2 regions of the Streptomyces sp. NPDC051109 genome follow, and region 1 is predicted to be linked to the other one. Evidence: riboswitches for the same ligand, from Rfam matches in the RefSeq annotation. Region 1 holds a riboswitch; the other holds the start of a gene.
What was found. Region 1 has a riboswitch for S-adenosylmethionine ahead of ACIBAD_RS25530 (aminotransferase class V-fold PLP-dependent enzyme). Riboswitches for the same ligand answer to the same signal wherever they lie in the genome.

Region 1 (7,547 bases):
GCGCCGAAGCTGACGCGGATCGCGTTCAGGGAGCGCTCACCCGGGGCCGCCTCGGGGGCTCCGCATTCGCCCTGGGCCTGCGGCTCGCTGCCCAGCAGGGTGCGGACCAGCGGGTGGGCGCAGAACAGGCCGTCGCGGACGCCGATCCCGTACTCCGCCGACAGCGCCGCCGCGAAGTGCGAGCTGTTCCAGCCGTCCACCACGAAGGAGATGACGCCGACCCGCGGGGCGTCGTCGCCGAAGAGGGACAGGATGCGGACCGCCGGGACCTCCGCCAGGCCCTCGCGGACCTTGGCGATCAGGTGGCGCTCGCGGGCGACGAGGCCGTCGAAGCCCGCCTCGGTCAGGGCCTTGCAGGCCGAGGCGATCGAGTAGACGCCGATCACGTTCGGGGAGCCGGCCTCGTGGCGGGCCGCCGTCGTGTGCCACTCGACGTCGACGCCGCCGTCCGCGCGGCGGGCGACCTTGCGGGAGGCGCCGCCGCCGGCCAGGTACGGCTCCGCCTGCTGCAGCCAGTCCGCGCGCCCGGCCAGTACGCCCGAGCCGAACGGCGCGTACAGCTTGTGCCCGGAGAAGGCCACCCAGTCGACGTCCAGCTCCTGCACGGAGACGGGGTGGTGCGGCGCCAGCTGGGCGGCGTCCAGGACGATCCGCGCGCCGTGGGCGTGTGCCGCGGCGGCGAGCTCCTTCACCGGCCACAGCTCACCGGTGACGTTGGAGGCGCCGGTGACGCAGACCAGTGCCGGGCCGTAAGGGTCGCGCTCGGCCAGCGCCCGCTCCAGGGTCTGCACGGCCTGGGCCGGGGTCCGCGGCGCGTCGAGGTACGTGACCTGCGCGTCCGCCCACGGCAGCAGCGAGGCGTGGTGCTCGGTCTCGAAGACGAACACCTGGCAGTCGGCCGGCAGCACGGCGGCGAGCAGGTTCAGCGAGTCGGTGGTGGACCGGGTGAAGACCACCTGATCGGACGGACGGCAGTCGAGGAACTCGGCGACCGTCACCCGGCTCTGCTCGAAGAGGTCCGTGGACAGCTGGGAGAGGTAGCCCGCCCCGCGGTGCACGCTGCCGTAGTACGGGGCGTAGGCGGCGACGTCGTCCCAGACCCGCTGCAGCGCGGGGGCGCTGGCCGCGTAGTCGAGTGCCGCGTACGTGACCTCGCCGCCGGTGACGAGCGGGACGGTGACGTCCCGGCCGAGGACCGGCAGCGGCCGGGCGCAGGCGGGGTCGACGGCCTCGGTGGCGGCGGCGGTGGTGGTGACGGCGGCGTTCGGGTACGTGGACATGGCGGTATCTCCCGGCAGGACAGGCTGAATGGCTTCGGACGGCCCGTACGTGGGGTGCACCCCGCATGCTGCGGGCATCCCCGGAAACGGGTGTGCGGATGCAGCGGATGCGCGGATGCACATGTGCCAGAGGTACGGGAGTTGCCTCGACGCGCGGACGATTCGGGACCGCACGGAGGGTGAAGAAGGGGCGGAGTCGCCCTATCGCATTCGCTTGCTCACGGAAAAGCTCCTCGACAGACCAGGACCCCTGGTATCGAGGGATCCGCGCTTGCCGCAGGCCTTTCTGCCCACGACCTGGTCATCACCCGGGGCACCCCGCCACGGAAGGAGGGTTGCCGGACAGCAAGCCGGGGCCAAAACGCTGTCACTCGTGACCTGGTCAGCATCCTGCCACAAGATCCCGCATGCACAAGGCCCCGGTCCGCATGGTGGACCGGGGCCTTGGCCGGAAGCGATCAGGAGCCGCTCGGAGAGCTCAGGCGTTGCTGGCCGCCACCCAGCGGTCCAGGGCCGCGCGGGCCGCGCCCGAGTCGATGGAATCGGCCGCACGGGCGATCGCGCTGCGGATCTGGTCCTCCAGGGAATCCGTGCCCGGGTCCAGGGCCACCAGGGCCGCCGCCGAGTTCAGCAGGACCGCGTCGCGCACCGGGCCCGGCTCGCCGGCCAGCAGCCGGCGGGCCACGTCCGCGTTGTACGAGGCGTCCGCGCCCCGCAGCGCCGAGACGTCGACCAGCGGGATGCCGACGTCGCGCGGGTCGAAGGACCGCTCGTCCACCCGGCCGTCGCGGACCCACCACACCCGGGAGGTCGCGGTCGTCGTCAGCTCGTCCAGGCCGTCGTCCCCGCGGAACACCAGCGCCGAGGAGCCCCGCTCCGCCAGCACGCCCGCCACGATGGGCGCCACCCGGGCGTCCGCCACGCCCGTGGCCTGCGCCCGTACCCGCGCCGGGTTGGTGAGCGGGCCGAGGAAGTTGAACGTGGTCCGGATGCCCAGCTCCTTGCGGGCCGCCGCCACGTGCCGCAGCGCCGGGTGGAACTTCACCGCGAAGCAGAAGGTGATGCCGGCCTCCTCCGCGACCTCGACCACCCTCGCCGGGGTGAGGTCCAGGTTGACCCCGAGCTTCTCCAGCACGTCCGAGGAACCGCTCGCGGACGACGCGGCCCGGTTGCCGTGCTTGACCACCTTGGCCCCCGTGCCGGCCACCACGATCGAGGACATCGTCGAGATGTTCACCGTTTTGGCCCCGTCGCCGCCCGTGCCGACGATGTCCACCGTCCGGCCCGGCACCTCGATCAGGTTGGCGTGCCCGTACATCGAGCGCACGAGGCCGTTGATCTCCGCGACCGTCTCCCCCTTGGCCCGCAGCGCCACCACGAAGCCGGCGATCTGGGCGTCCGTGGCCTCCCCGCGCATGATCCGGTCCATGGCCCAGGCGGTCTCCTCGGCGCGCAGGTCCTGGCCGGTCAGCAGGGCGTCGAGAAGACCCGGCCAGCCGCGGGCCGCCACGCTGTCGCCGCCTGCCGGGGTCGCAACGTTCATGGTCCGCTCCTGCTGTTGATCGGCCACCCGGTATGCCGGGGCCCACTCGAATGGGAAGGGGTTCAGCCTATCCAGCCCCGGGGACGGCAAAGAGCCCCGTCCGGACACTGGACGGGGCTCTTGCCGTGGCGACACCAGGACTGACCTGAATCAGTCCCTCAAGCGGGATCAGTGGTGGCCGTGGCCGCTCTGGATCTCCTTGTACTCCTCCACCGTGGGCTTCGGAATCTGGCTGTCCTCCGCGTAGTAGCCCTTGCTGAGCTTCGCGCGGAGCTTCTCCATGCGGCCGACCTTGCGCTCGACACCGTTCTCGTCGACCGTCGGGCCGATCTCGACCGGCTTGTACTGCTCGTGCGCGGTCAGGGTGTGCAGCTTGCCCTGCGCCAGCGGCTCGTGGACCTCGACGAACTCACCGTGCGGCAGGCGCTTGATGATGCCGGTCTCGCGACCGTGCAGCACCTTGTCCCGGTCCCGGCGCTGGAGGCCGAGGCAGATCCGCTTGGTGATGACGAAGGCGATGACCGGGCCGACGAAGAAGCCGATACGGGCGAACCAGGTGATGTTGTTGATCGACAGGTGGAAGTACTGCGCGAACATGTCGTTTCCACCGGCGATCAGCAGGATGACGTACCACGTCAGCCAGGCCACACCGAAGGCCGTACGGGTCGGGACGTTGCGCGGGCGGTCCAGGATGTGGTGCTCGCGCTTGTCCCCGGTGACCCAGGACTCGATGAACGGGTACACCGCGATCGCGGCCAGCACCAGCGGGAAGATCACCAGCGGGATGAACACGCCCAGGACGAGCGTGTGGCCCCAGAGGTTGATCTCCCAGCCGGGCATCGCACGGATGAGGCCCTCGGAGAAGCCCATGTACCAGTCGGGCTGCGCGCCGGTGGACACGTGGTCCGGCCGGTACGGGCCCAGCGCCCAGATCGGGTTGATCGAGGCGATCGCCGCGATGGCCGCGATGACACCGAAGACCAGGAAGAAGAAGCCTCCGGCCTTGGCCATGTAGACCGGCAGCAGCGGCATGCCGACGACGTTGTTGTTCGTCTTGCCGGGACCCGCGAACTGGGTGTGCTTGTGGTAGAAGACCAGGATCAGGTGGGCCACCAGCAGGCCCATCATGATGCCGGGCAGCAGCAGGATGTGGATCGAGTAGAACCGCGCGACGAAGTCGCCGCCGGGGAACTCGCCGCCGAAGAGGAAGAACGACAGGTACGTGCCGACGATCGGCACGGACAGGATCGCGCCCTCCATGAAGCGGACACCGGTGCCCGAGAGCAGGTCGTCCGGCAGGGAGTAACCGGTGAAACCGGTGAACATGCCGAGGACCAGCAGCAGGAAGCCGAAGATCCAGTTGACCTCGCGCGGCTTGCGGAACGCGCCCGTGAAGAACACGCGCATCATGTGCACGAGCATCGCCGCGACGAAGATCAGCGCCGCCCAGTGGTGGATCTGCCGGATGAGCAGACCGCCGCGGACCTCGAAGCTGATGTTCAGAGTCGAGGCGAAGGCCTCGGACATCTGGACACCCTGCATCGGCACGTACGAGCCGTGGTACACGACCTCGTTCATGCTCGGGTGGAAGAACAGCGTCAGGTACACACCCGTGAGGATGATGATGATGAAGCTGTAGAGGCAGATCTCACCCAGCATGAAGGACCAGTGGTCCGGGAAGATCTTGCGCATGTTGGACTTGGCCAGGCTGTAGATGCCCAGGCGTCCGTCGGCCCAGTCCGCTACCCGCTCGCCCTTGGAGGGCGCCGGTCGCTTCGTGTCAGTGGCAGTGCTCATCCGCGCTCCCAGAATGCAGGACCGACGGGCTCTTCGAAGTCGCCGAGCGCTTCGAGGAAGCCTTCACCGTTCACGCCGATCCGCAGCTGCGGAAGCGCGTGGCCGGCCGGACCGAAGATGACTCGGGCGCCGTCGGAGAGGTCGAAGGTGGACTGGTGGCACGGGCAGAGCACGTGGTGGGTCTGCTGCTCGTACAGGCTGATCGGGCAGCCGACGTGGGTGCAGATCTTCGAGTAGGCCACGATGCCCTCGTGGGACCACTCAAGTTCCTGCTTGTCCTTGATGTCCTCCGGCTTGATGCGGACGATCATCAGGGCGGCCTTGGCGATCTGAGTCTGGAAGTCGTGCTGCTCCTCCTCCAGGCCCTCGGGCCTGGCGAAGGTCAGCGAACCGACCTGCACGTCCTCGGGACGCAGCGGCTCGTTCGTGTTGTCGTTGATGAGCAGCTTGCCCTTGGCCCACACGGTCTTGCGCAGCTTCTCCTCGGGCAGCGGGCCCAGGTCGCGCATGATCATGAGAGCGGACAGCGGCAGCATCGACAGCGCGCCCAGCATGGTGTTGCGGATCAGCGGGCGGCGGGCGATGCCCGACTCCTGCGCACCGTCGGCGAAGTCCTGCATGACCTTCGCCTTGAGCTCCGGCGAGGCCGCGATCTCGTGGCGCTCGTCGGCGACCTCGACGTCGGACATCAGGGTGCGGGCCCAGTGGACCGCGCCCGCGCCGATGCAGAAGAGGGCGGTGCCCAGGGTCAGACCGAGCGCGAAGTTCAGCGCGCTCACCTTCCCGATCGGGAAGATGTAGACGATCTTGTCGACCGGGATGGCGACGTACGAGGCGATGAAGCCGATCGTGGCCAGCATCGACAGCGTGAAGAGCATCGCCACGGTGCGCTCGGAGCGCCTCGCGGCCCGCTCGTCGATGTCCTGGATACGGGGCTTGTGGACCGGCAGGCCCGGGTCGGCGAACGGGTTGTCCGCGACTGCGACGCCACCGTGGTGCGCGTCGCCCTGCTCGCTCGGCAGGTGCTTCTCTTCGGGAATGTCTTGGCTACTCATGACTTCTTGGCCTTAGCGGTGTGGGCCGCGACCCAGACGGCGACAGCGATCAGCGCACCCAGACCGAAGATCCAGCCGAACAGACCCTCGGAGACGGGGCCGAGGCCACCGAGCTTGAGACCACCGGGGCTGTTCGACTTGTCGCCGTTCACGTGTTCGAGGTACGCGATGATGTCCTTCTTCTCCTTCGTCGGCATGGTGCTGTCCGGGAAGGAGGGCATGTTCTGCGGGCCGGTGAGCATGGCCTCGTAGATGTGCTTCGGCGAGACGCCCTCAAGGTTCGGGGCGTACTTGCCGTTCGTCAGCGCGCCGCCTTCGCCGGTGAAGTTGTGGCACTGCGCGCAGTTGTTGCGGAAGAGCTCACCACCCCTGGCGATGTTGGCGCCCGCCGGGTCGTACTGCTTCTCGGTCGGCACGCTGGGGCCGGCGCCGAGGGAGGCGATGTAGGCGGCGAGCTGGTCGATCTGCGCCTGTTCGTAGACGACCGGCTTCTTCGGCACCTGCACGCCGGGCTGCTGGGCGGGCATGCGGCCCGTGCTCACCTGGAAGTCGACGGCCGCGGAGCCGACGCCGACCAGGCTGGGGCCGTCAGTGGAACCCTGACCGCCGGTTCCGTGGCAGCTTGCGCAACCCACGGCGTAGAGCTTCTTGCCCTCCTCGATGGCGAGGGACTGGGCGGTTTCATCGGCCTGCGCCTTGCCCGCGGGGGCGAAGGCGGCGTACAGCCCCCCAGTGGCCGCCAGCGCGAGGAGTAGAACGACGACCGCCGCCAGCGGATGGCGTCGTCGTGCGGAGAGCTTTTTCACGGATTACCCCGGTGTCAGGATCTTCTGCGTCGGTGTTTCTGGATGGAGTGCCGGGTCTGGCCCGGTGACGTGTTCGCTACTTGATCAGGTAGATCGTCGCGAAGAGGCCGATCCAGACGACATCGACGAAGTGCCAGTAGTAGGACACGACGATGGCCGACGTGGCCTGTTCGTGGGTGAACCTCTTGGCCGCGTACGTCCGGCCGAGGACCAGCAGGAAGGCGATGAGACCGCCCGTCACGTGCAGACCGTGGAAGCCGGTGGTCAGGTAGAACACCGAGCCGTACGGACCTGACTTGAGAGACATGCCCTCGTGCTTGACCAGCTCGGTGTACTCGAACACCTGGCCGCCAATGAAGATCGCACCCATGACGAATGTGATCATGAACCACGACCGGAGCTTCTTCACGTCACCGCGCTCGGCCGCGAATACGCCGAGCTGGCAGGTGAGGGAGGAAAGCACCAGGATCGTCGTGTTCGTCGCCGAGAAGGGCAGATTCAAGGCCGAAGCCTGCTCTGACCAGTACTCGGCGCCTGTCACGGATCGCAGGGTGAAGTACATCGCGAAGAGGGCCGCGAAGAACATCAGCTCGGAACTCAACCAGATGATGGTTCCGACGCTGACGAGGTTCGGCCGGTTGACCGTCGGGTGCGCGTGCCCGGTATCTACTGTCGTTGCTGTCGCCACGACCGACATTATGTCGGTCGCTTATCCCGCCCTCACCCCGGGGGGTGCCGTTCGGAGTGTCAGGGGCGTGTGCAAGGCCCGAACGGCCCATCAGATCGGCCCCGGGACCTACATCGGCGAGGCTGCCCGAACCGATGTTGACACCGGGTCGGACGGAGTAGCATCCCGCGCAACATCAACGTGATTCACGGCACCGTGGAGGAACGAAATGCGGTCGACTGCACGGGTTCTGGTCTACAGCGACGACGCGAGCACCCGCGAGCAGGTGCGGCTGGCGGCCGGGCGCAGGCCGGCCGCGGACCTTCCGCCGGTCGAGTTCGTGGAATGCGCCACGCTCCCGGCCGTCCTGAGCGAGCTGGACGCGGGCGGGATCGACGC
Region 2 (7,547 bases), on a different contig from region 1:
CTCCAGGATCGTCTCGACGACGGCGTCGGGGCCCCGGTCGCGGCCGGTGGCGCGGCGCGCCTCGTGCAGCAGGGAGCCGTCCTCGGCGATGAGGGCGGCCTTCATCCCGGTGCCGCCCACATCGAGGGCGATGACGTGTTTCACGGGTTTCACAGGTGACAGTCTCGCGTGCTCGGCGGGGAAAGGTCTAGTCCATTGGAGGGGATTGTTGAGCGGCCATACAAAATCGGAGACCTCGGTCGGGCGACGAACCGGACACCGTGCGTTCCCGATGTGGACGAGCCGCCAAAGTGGTGTAGACCTTACGTGGATCGTACGTACAACAAGGGGTGGATCGAGAACTGTGAAGGGCCGTTACCTGAGCCTGGCCGCGACCGGCGCCGCGCTGAGCCTGACCGCCGCGGCACTGACGGGCTGCGGAGCCGTGGGGAGTCTCACCGGGGACAACGACGTGACCCTGCGGGTCGTGGCGGCCGACTACGGGGACAATCCGCAGAACTCCTCGACGGGCTACTGGAAGGACCTCGCCGCCGGCTTCCAGAAGGACCACCCCGGCGTCAAGGTCGAGGTCAGCGTCTACTCCTGGTCCGAGGTCGACGCCAAGGTCGCGGAGATGGTCAAGGCCGGCAAGGCCCCCGACATCGCTCAGATCGGCGCGTACGCCGACTACGCGGCCGCCGGCAAGCTGTACACGGCGGAGGAACTGCTCTCCGTCAGCACCGAGGCCGACTTCCTGGCGCCGCTCGCGGACGCCGGCAAGGTCCGGCGGGTCCAGTACGGGATGCCCTTCGTGGCCAGCACCCGCCTGCTCTTCTACAACGAGAAGCTGCTGACGGACGCCGGGGTCGTGCCGAAGGACGCCAAGGGCGGCTGGCAGCCGAAGAGCTGGGCCGACCTGGAGGCCGCCGCGAAGAAGCTCAAGGCCGCGGGCGTGCCGACGCCGCTCGCGCTGCCGCTGGGCCGCGAGGAGGCGCAGGCCGAGACGATGATGTGGATGCTCGCGGGCGGTGGCGGCTACACCGACAACGAAGAGGCGTACGCGATCGACTCCCCGGACAACGTCAAGACGTTCGAGTTCCTGCGCGACAAGATGGTCGGCCAGGGCCTGACCGGACCGCTGGAACCGGCGAAGACCGACCGGCGGGCGGCGTTCGACGCCTTCACCCGGGGCGAGGTCGGCATGCTCAACGGCCACCCCACGCTGCTGAAGCAGGCGGCGGAGAAGGGCGTGAAGTTCGGCATGGTGGCGATGCCGACCGCCGACGGCACCGAGCACCCGACGATGGGCGTCGCGGACTGGGTGATGGCCTTCAAGAACGGCCACCGCAAGGAGTCCGGGCAGTTCCTGGACTACCTGTACGAGGCGAAGAACGTGACGGCCTTCACCAACAAGTACGACCTGCTGCCGGTCACGACGACCGGCTACCGGGCGATGGACGCCAGTACGGGCGGCTCGGCGACGCAGCTGAAGACGTTCCTGCAGGCGCTGCCGAACGCGCGGCTCTACCCGGTCGGCAAGAAGTCCTGGGCCGGGGTCAGCGAGGACGTCAAGCAGAACATCGGCAAGAGCGTGCAGCCGGGCGGGCAGCCGGCGAAGGTCCTGGAGGACATCGCCGAGTCGGCGCGCAGGGCGGACGCCCACTGACGGGCCCCGGCCGAACGGCGCCGGCCGGGGCGCGGGCGCCGAGGGGCGCGGGCCGGCCGGGTGTCACAGGGCGGCGTTAATCTGGCGGTATGACGGACGACGTGGGGCTGACGGCCACCGAGGCCGCGGTGCTCGCGTACGAGGGACGCACCTGGCCCGGGCCCGGGGCCAAGGAGCGGGCGATACGGGAAGGGCTGGGGATGACCCCGGTCCGCTACTACCAGCTGCTCAACGTGCTGATGGACGACCCGCGGGCGCTGGCCCACGCCCCCGGCACCGTCAACCGGCTCCGCCGCATCCGCGAGGCCCAGCGGGCTCGGCGCTGAGGGACGGCCCCGCGGGCGGCGGACGCCCCCCGGGGGGTGTCAGGGCTTCCCGCGCCGTAGCCGTGGCCCGGCCGGGCCGTTAGGGTCGTGCCTATGGGGAGCCATCCGCACGACTTGCCGATGCCCGTCACCGCTGCCGGACGTGAGGGCCTCGAAGCCCTGCTCCGCGCACCCCGCCGTTCCGTCGTCGCGCTCGACTTCGACGGCACCCTCGCCGACATCGTCCCCGACCCGGACCAGGCGCGGGCCCACCCCGGGGCCGTCCCGGCCCTCTCCGCGCTCGCCCCCGAGGTCGACTCGGTGGCCGTGATCACCGGCCGCCCGGCCGGCGTCGCCGTCCGCTACGGCGGCTTCGCCGGTGTCCCCGGCCTGGAACACCTCGTGGTCCTCGGCCACTACGGCGCCGAGCGGTGGGACGCGGTGACCGGCATCGTCCACGCACCGGCCGAGCACCCGGGAGTCGCCGCCGTACGGGCGGAGCTGCCCGGGTTCCTGGAATCCATCGGCGCCTGGCGCGGTACCTGGATCGAGGAGAAGGGCCGGGCGCTGGCCGTCCACACCCGGCGCGCGGACGACCCGGCGGCGGCCTTCGCGGCGCTGCGGGAACCCCTGGCCGAACTGGCGGCCCGCCACGGGCTCATGGTGGAGCCGGGCCGTGCGGTCCTGGAGCTGCGCCCCCCGGGCATGGACAAGGGCGTCGCCCTGACGGAGTTCGTGGCGGAACGGGATGCCGAGGCGGTCCTCTACGCGGGCGACGACCTCGGTGACCTCGCCGCGTACTCCGCGGTGGAGAAGCGCCGGGCCGACGGTCTGCCGGGGCTGCTGGTGTGCAGCGGCTCCGCCGAGGTCCCCGAGCTCGCCGCCCGGGCGGACCTGGTCCTGCCCGGCCCCGGCGCGGTGGCGGACTTCCTGGCCGTCCTGGCCGCGGCCATCCGCGGCTGACGGGGCCCTGCCGCCCCGCGGAGCCCCTCGGGCCCCGCGCGGCGGCAGCGGTCATCACGCCTCGCGCAGGGCCTCCAGCTGGGCCGTGAACCACTCCGTCGCGGGGAGGGCCGTGGCCGCGGCGGCCAGGCGCTTGGTGCGCTCCAGCCGCTCACCCGCCGGCATGGCCAGCGCCGCGTGCAGGGCCTGCGCCGTCGCCGTCACGTCGTACGGGTTCACCGTCAGCGCGTCCTCGCGGAGCTCCCCGTACGCCCCCGCCCCGGTCGACAGCACCAGCGCGCACCCCGCGTCCGACACCACCGGGATTTCCTTGGCCACCAGGTTCATCCCGTCCCGTACCGGGTTGACCAGCGCCACGTCCGCCAGCCGGTACGCGGCCAGGGAGCGGGTGAAATCGTCCTTCACCGACACCAGCACCGGCTGCCAGTCCTCCGTGCCGAACTCCTCGTTGATCCGCTCCGCCAGCTCCCGTACCGCCTCCGTGTACGAGCGGTAGACCGCCAGGTCCTGCCGGGACGGGTACGCCGACGCCAGGTGCACCACCCGCCCGCGCCACTCGGGGTGCACCGTCAGCAGCTCCCGGTACGCCAGCAGCCCGCGCACGATGTTCTTCGACAGCTCCGTCCGGTCCACCCGGACGATCGCCTTGCGGTCACCGACCTCCGCCCGCAGCGCCGCCAGCTTGTCGTTCACCTCCGGCCGGTGCGCCAGCGCCCGCAGCTCGTCCGCGTCCACGCCCAGCGGGTACACGGCCACGTCCGTCCGCCGGTGCCGCACCGGACCGCGCGGGGCCTTCTCGACGAACCGCTCGCCCGTCCCCGCCGGGGAGCAGGGCTCGGCCACGCCCCGCTCGTCGTCCAGGTGCGCGCCGTCCATGAAGCTGTTCGCCCACGCCCAGGTGTGGAAGCCCACGATGTCCGCCCCGAGCATGCCCCACACCAGCTGCGAGCGGACGTCGTCGGGGAGCATCTCCAGGAACTCCCGCGAGGCCCACGGGGTGTGCGTGAAGTGGCTGATCTTCAGGTCGGGCCGCAGCCGGCGCAGCTCACCCGGGACCAGCGCCAGGTGGTAGTCCTGCACGAGCACCGCCGCGCCCTCGCCCGCCTCCTCGGCCAGCGCCACCGCGAAGGCGTGGTTGTAGGCGGCGTACGACTGCCACTGCCGCCGGAACCGCGCGTCGAAGACCGGCTCGCGCGGGATGTCGTACAGGTGGTGGTGGGTGAACCACAGCACCGAGTTCGCGATGCCGTTGTACGCGTCGTCGTACGTGGTGGGATCGATGTCCAGCATCCGGACGCCGGGCTCGGAGACGCCGCGGCGGACCGCCTCCCGGTCCGCGTCCGACAGGGCCGCGCAGACCCACAGCGCCTCCGGCTGGCGGGCGAGGGCGGCGGAGAGGCCGGAGACGAGTCCGCCCCCGCCCCGCCGGGCCGTGAGGGTGCCGTCTTCGTCGAGTGCGTAGGAGAGCGGGCCGCGGTTCGCTGCAACGAGTACCTGGGAAGCCATGCGGCGAACCTAGCCCGGGGCCCGCCCGCTCAAACGTCAGTTCCCTCACGCCACCCGTCGGCCGGAGTACTCCTTGACCCCCGCCATCGGCGGCCGCTCCTCGGTGTCCACGGCGTACGTCCGCGGCGTGAACCCGTCCGGGCCGCGCTCGAACTGCGTCAGCTCCGGCCGTACGTGGGGGTAGCCCCGGCGGTGGCTGGGGGAAGGCCCGCGCGAGAGCCGCAGCTGCGCCGTCCGGTAGATCGCTGCGGCCATCCGGCCCAGCGCCTGGCCGTCCTGATGGCGGTGGAGCCGTACGCCCACGTCCACCTGGGCCAATGCGTCCAGTCCGACCGTGTGCAGCGCGTCCACGAGCAGGCCGAGCTCGACCCCGTACCCGACGGGGAAGGGCAAACGTTCCAGCAGGGCCCGGCGCACGGCGTACTCGCCGCCCAGGGGCTGGACGAAGCCGGCCAGCTGCGGCCAGTGCAGATTGAGCAGCGGGCGGGCGACGAGCTCGGTGACCCGGCCGCCCTGGCCGGGGGCGTCCCCCAGCGGGCGGTCGTACATCGCCTTGACGAACTGCACGTCGGGCTCGGTCAGCAGCGGGCCCACGATCCCGGAGACGAAGGCGGAGGAGAAGTCCCGCAGGTCCGCGTCCACGAAGCAGACCACGTCCCCCGTGGTCGCCAGCAGCGAGCGCCACAGCACCTCGCCCTTGCCGTGCACGGCCGGGATCCGCGGCAGGATGTCGTCGCGGTGCACCACCCGGGCGCCGGCCTTGGCGGCCACCTCGGCGGTCCGGTCGGTGGAGCCCGAGTCGATCACGACCAGTTCGTCGACCAGCGGCAGCGGCAGCCCGTCGATCAGATCGCGCCGGATCACCTCGACGATCGCGCCGACCGTCTCCTCCTCGTCGAGCGCGGGCAGGACCACGCTGACCGTGGTGCCCGCCGCCCGCTTGGCGGAAAGCAGCTGGTCGAGCGGTCGGTCGGCCGCGGACCAGGAGCGGTCCGCGAACCAGCGCTCCACCTCTTCCAGCACGTTCAGCACTCCCTGGTCGTCCTTCGCTCCCCGGCGGTTTCGGCCGAAAAGTGATCCATCTCGCGGTTCGGACGGCTGTCTCAACCACGCGGACCTTCAGTTACAGTCTTGAACAACGCGAAGGACCACCGCATGCCGGGGGTCCCCGCGCACAAACGCCCGGACGCGCCGCAGAGCGCGCGAACCGGTGCCATACCGCTCATCCAGAGGGGCAGAGGGACACGGCCCGTTGAAGCCCCGGCAACCCTCCAGTCGGTTCTCGCGCTTGCTTGCAGCAGCGGGGTCCCCGGCTAGGGAAGGTGCCAATTCCGTCTCATGGCGAAGTGCGCCATGGGGAAGATGAGGAGAAAGGGCCTCGCCATCATGGCTGCACAGACTGTTGCCACCTCTGTCGATCTCGGACCTGCCACCGGCCTCTCGTGTCGCGAGTGCGGTACCCGTTTCGAGCTGGGTCCCATCTTCGCCTGCGTCGAGTGCTTCGGTCCGCTGGAAGTCGCCTACGACCTTCCCATCGGAGACCCGGAGGCGCTGCGCGCCGCGATCGAGGCCGGCCCGAACAACATCTGGCGCTACGCCCCACTGCTGCCCGTCCCCGCGGACGTGGCCTCCAAGCCCAGCCTGAACCCCGGCTTCACCAAGCTCGTGGACGCGGCCAACCTGGCCAAGGAGCTCGGCGTCACGGGCAAGCTGTACGTCAAGGACGACTCCGGCAACCCGACGCACTCCTTCAAGGACCGCGTCGTGGCCATCGCCGTCGAGGCCGCCCGCGCCTTCGGCTTCACCACCCTGTCCTGCTCCTCCACCGGCAACCTGGCCGGCGCCGTCGGCGCCGCGGCCGCCCGGGCCGGCTTCCGCTCCTGCGTGTTCATCCCGCACGACCTGGAGCAGGGCAAGGTCGTCATGGCCGGTGTGTACGGCGGCGACCTCGTCGGCATCGAGGGCAACTACGACGACGTCAACCGCTTCTGCTCCGAGCTCATCGGCGACCCGCTCGGCGAGGGCTGGGGCTTCGTCAACGTCAACCTGCGCCCCTACTACGGCGAGGGCTCCAAGACCCTGGCGTACGAGATCTGCGAACAGCTCGGCTGGCGGCTGCCCGACCAGATCGTGATCCCGATCGCGTCCGGCTCGCAGCTGACGAAGATCGACAAGGGTCTGCAGGAGCTGATCAAGCTCGGTCTCGTCGAGGACAAGCCGTACAAGATCTTCGGTGCGCAGGCCGAGGGCTGCTCCCCGGTGTCCACCGCCTTCAAGGCCGGCCACGACGTGGTCCGCCCGCAGAAGCCGAACACCATCGCCAAGTCGCTCGCCATCGGCAACCCGGCCGACGGCCCGTACGTCCTGGACATCGCCCGCCGCACGGGCGGGTACGTCGAGGACGTCACCGACGAGCAGGTCGTCGAGGCGATCAAGATCCTCGCGCAGACCGAGGGCATCTTCGCCGAGACCGCGGGCGGCGTGACCGTCGGCGTGACCAAGAAGCTCATCGAGAACGGGCAGCTCGACCCGGCGCTGACCACGGTGGTCCTCAACACCGGTGACGGCCTCAAGACCCTGGAGGCGGTGGCCGCGGACAGCGGGCAGACCGCCACCATCCGCCCGAGCCTGGACGCCTTCCGCGCCGCCGGCCTGGCCTGACCCACACCCTCCGCCCCCGGAAAGGCAGTAGCGCCATGAGCGTCAACGTCCGCATCCCCACCATCCTGCGCACCTACACCGGCGGCCAGGCCGAGGTCCCCGCCGAAGGCGCGACCCTCTCCGAGGTCATCGCCTCCCTGGAGTCGAACCACCCGGGCATCGCCGCCCGCGTCCTGGACGACCAGGGCAAGCTGCGCCGCTTCGTGAACGTCTACGTCAACGACGACGACGTGCGCTTCGAGGGCGGTCTGGACGCGGTGACGCCGGACGGCGCGGGCGTCTCGATCATTCCCGCCGTGGCGGGCGGCTGCTGACACGCGCAAGCCCAGAATTACCCCTTCCGGTAAAAGCGGAGGGGGTAATTCTGCTTGGTTGGGCGCGGTAGAGTTGGGGAAGTCCCCTCCGCTGTTCTTGCCCGCCGCATATGAGCGGGTCGCGTGATGGTTGACATTGAGTCAATGTGCAAG

Region 2: it holds a riboswitch for S-adenosylmethionine, as region 1 does, so the genes downstream of both, thrC (threonine synthase) here and ACIBAD_RS25530 (aminotransferase class V-fold PLP-dependent enzyme) in region 1, are expected to answer to the same signal.

What each region holds. Positions count from the first base shown of each region.
Region 1 is NZ_JBITFF010000015.1:6,883-14,429, forward strand. It holds gene ACIBAD_RS25530 (aminotransferase class V-fold PLP-dependent enzyme) at 1-1,280, opposite strand, end outside; SAM riboswitch class IV at 1,543-1,659, opposite strand; gene trpD (anthranilate phosphoribosyltransferase) at 1,759-2,823, opposite strand; gene ACIBAD_RS25540 (cytochrome bc complex cytochrome b subunit) at 2,992-4,620, opposite strand; gene ACIBAD_RS25545 (Rieske (2Fe-2S) protein) at 4,617-5,675, opposite strand; gene ACIBAD_RS25550 (c-type cytochrome) at 5,672-6,481, opposite strand; gene ACIBAD_RS25555 (heme-copper oxidase subunit III) at 6,558-7,178, opposite strand; gene ACIBAD_RS25560 (hypothetical protein) at 7,378-7,547, shown strand, end outside.
Region 2 is NZ_JBITFF010000012.1:99,355-106,901, forward strand. It holds gene ACIBAD_RS22535 (ROK family protein) at 1-144, opposite strand, end outside; gene ACIBAD_RS22540 (extracellular solute-binding protein) at 344-1,645, shown strand; gene ACIBAD_RS22545 (DUF3263 domain-containing protein) at 1,735-1,971, shown strand; gene otsB (trehalose-phosphatase) at 2,065-2,913, shown strand; gene ACIBAD_RS22555 (trehalose-6-phosphate synthase) at 2,968-4,419, opposite strand; gene ACIBAD_RS22560 (glucosyl-3-phosphoglycerate synthase) at 4,465-5,442, opposite strand; SAM riboswitch class I at 5,639-5,788, shown strand; gene thrC (threonine synthase) at 5,782-7,080, shown strand; gene ACIBAD_RS22570 (MoaD/ThiS family protein) at 7,116-7,394, shown strand.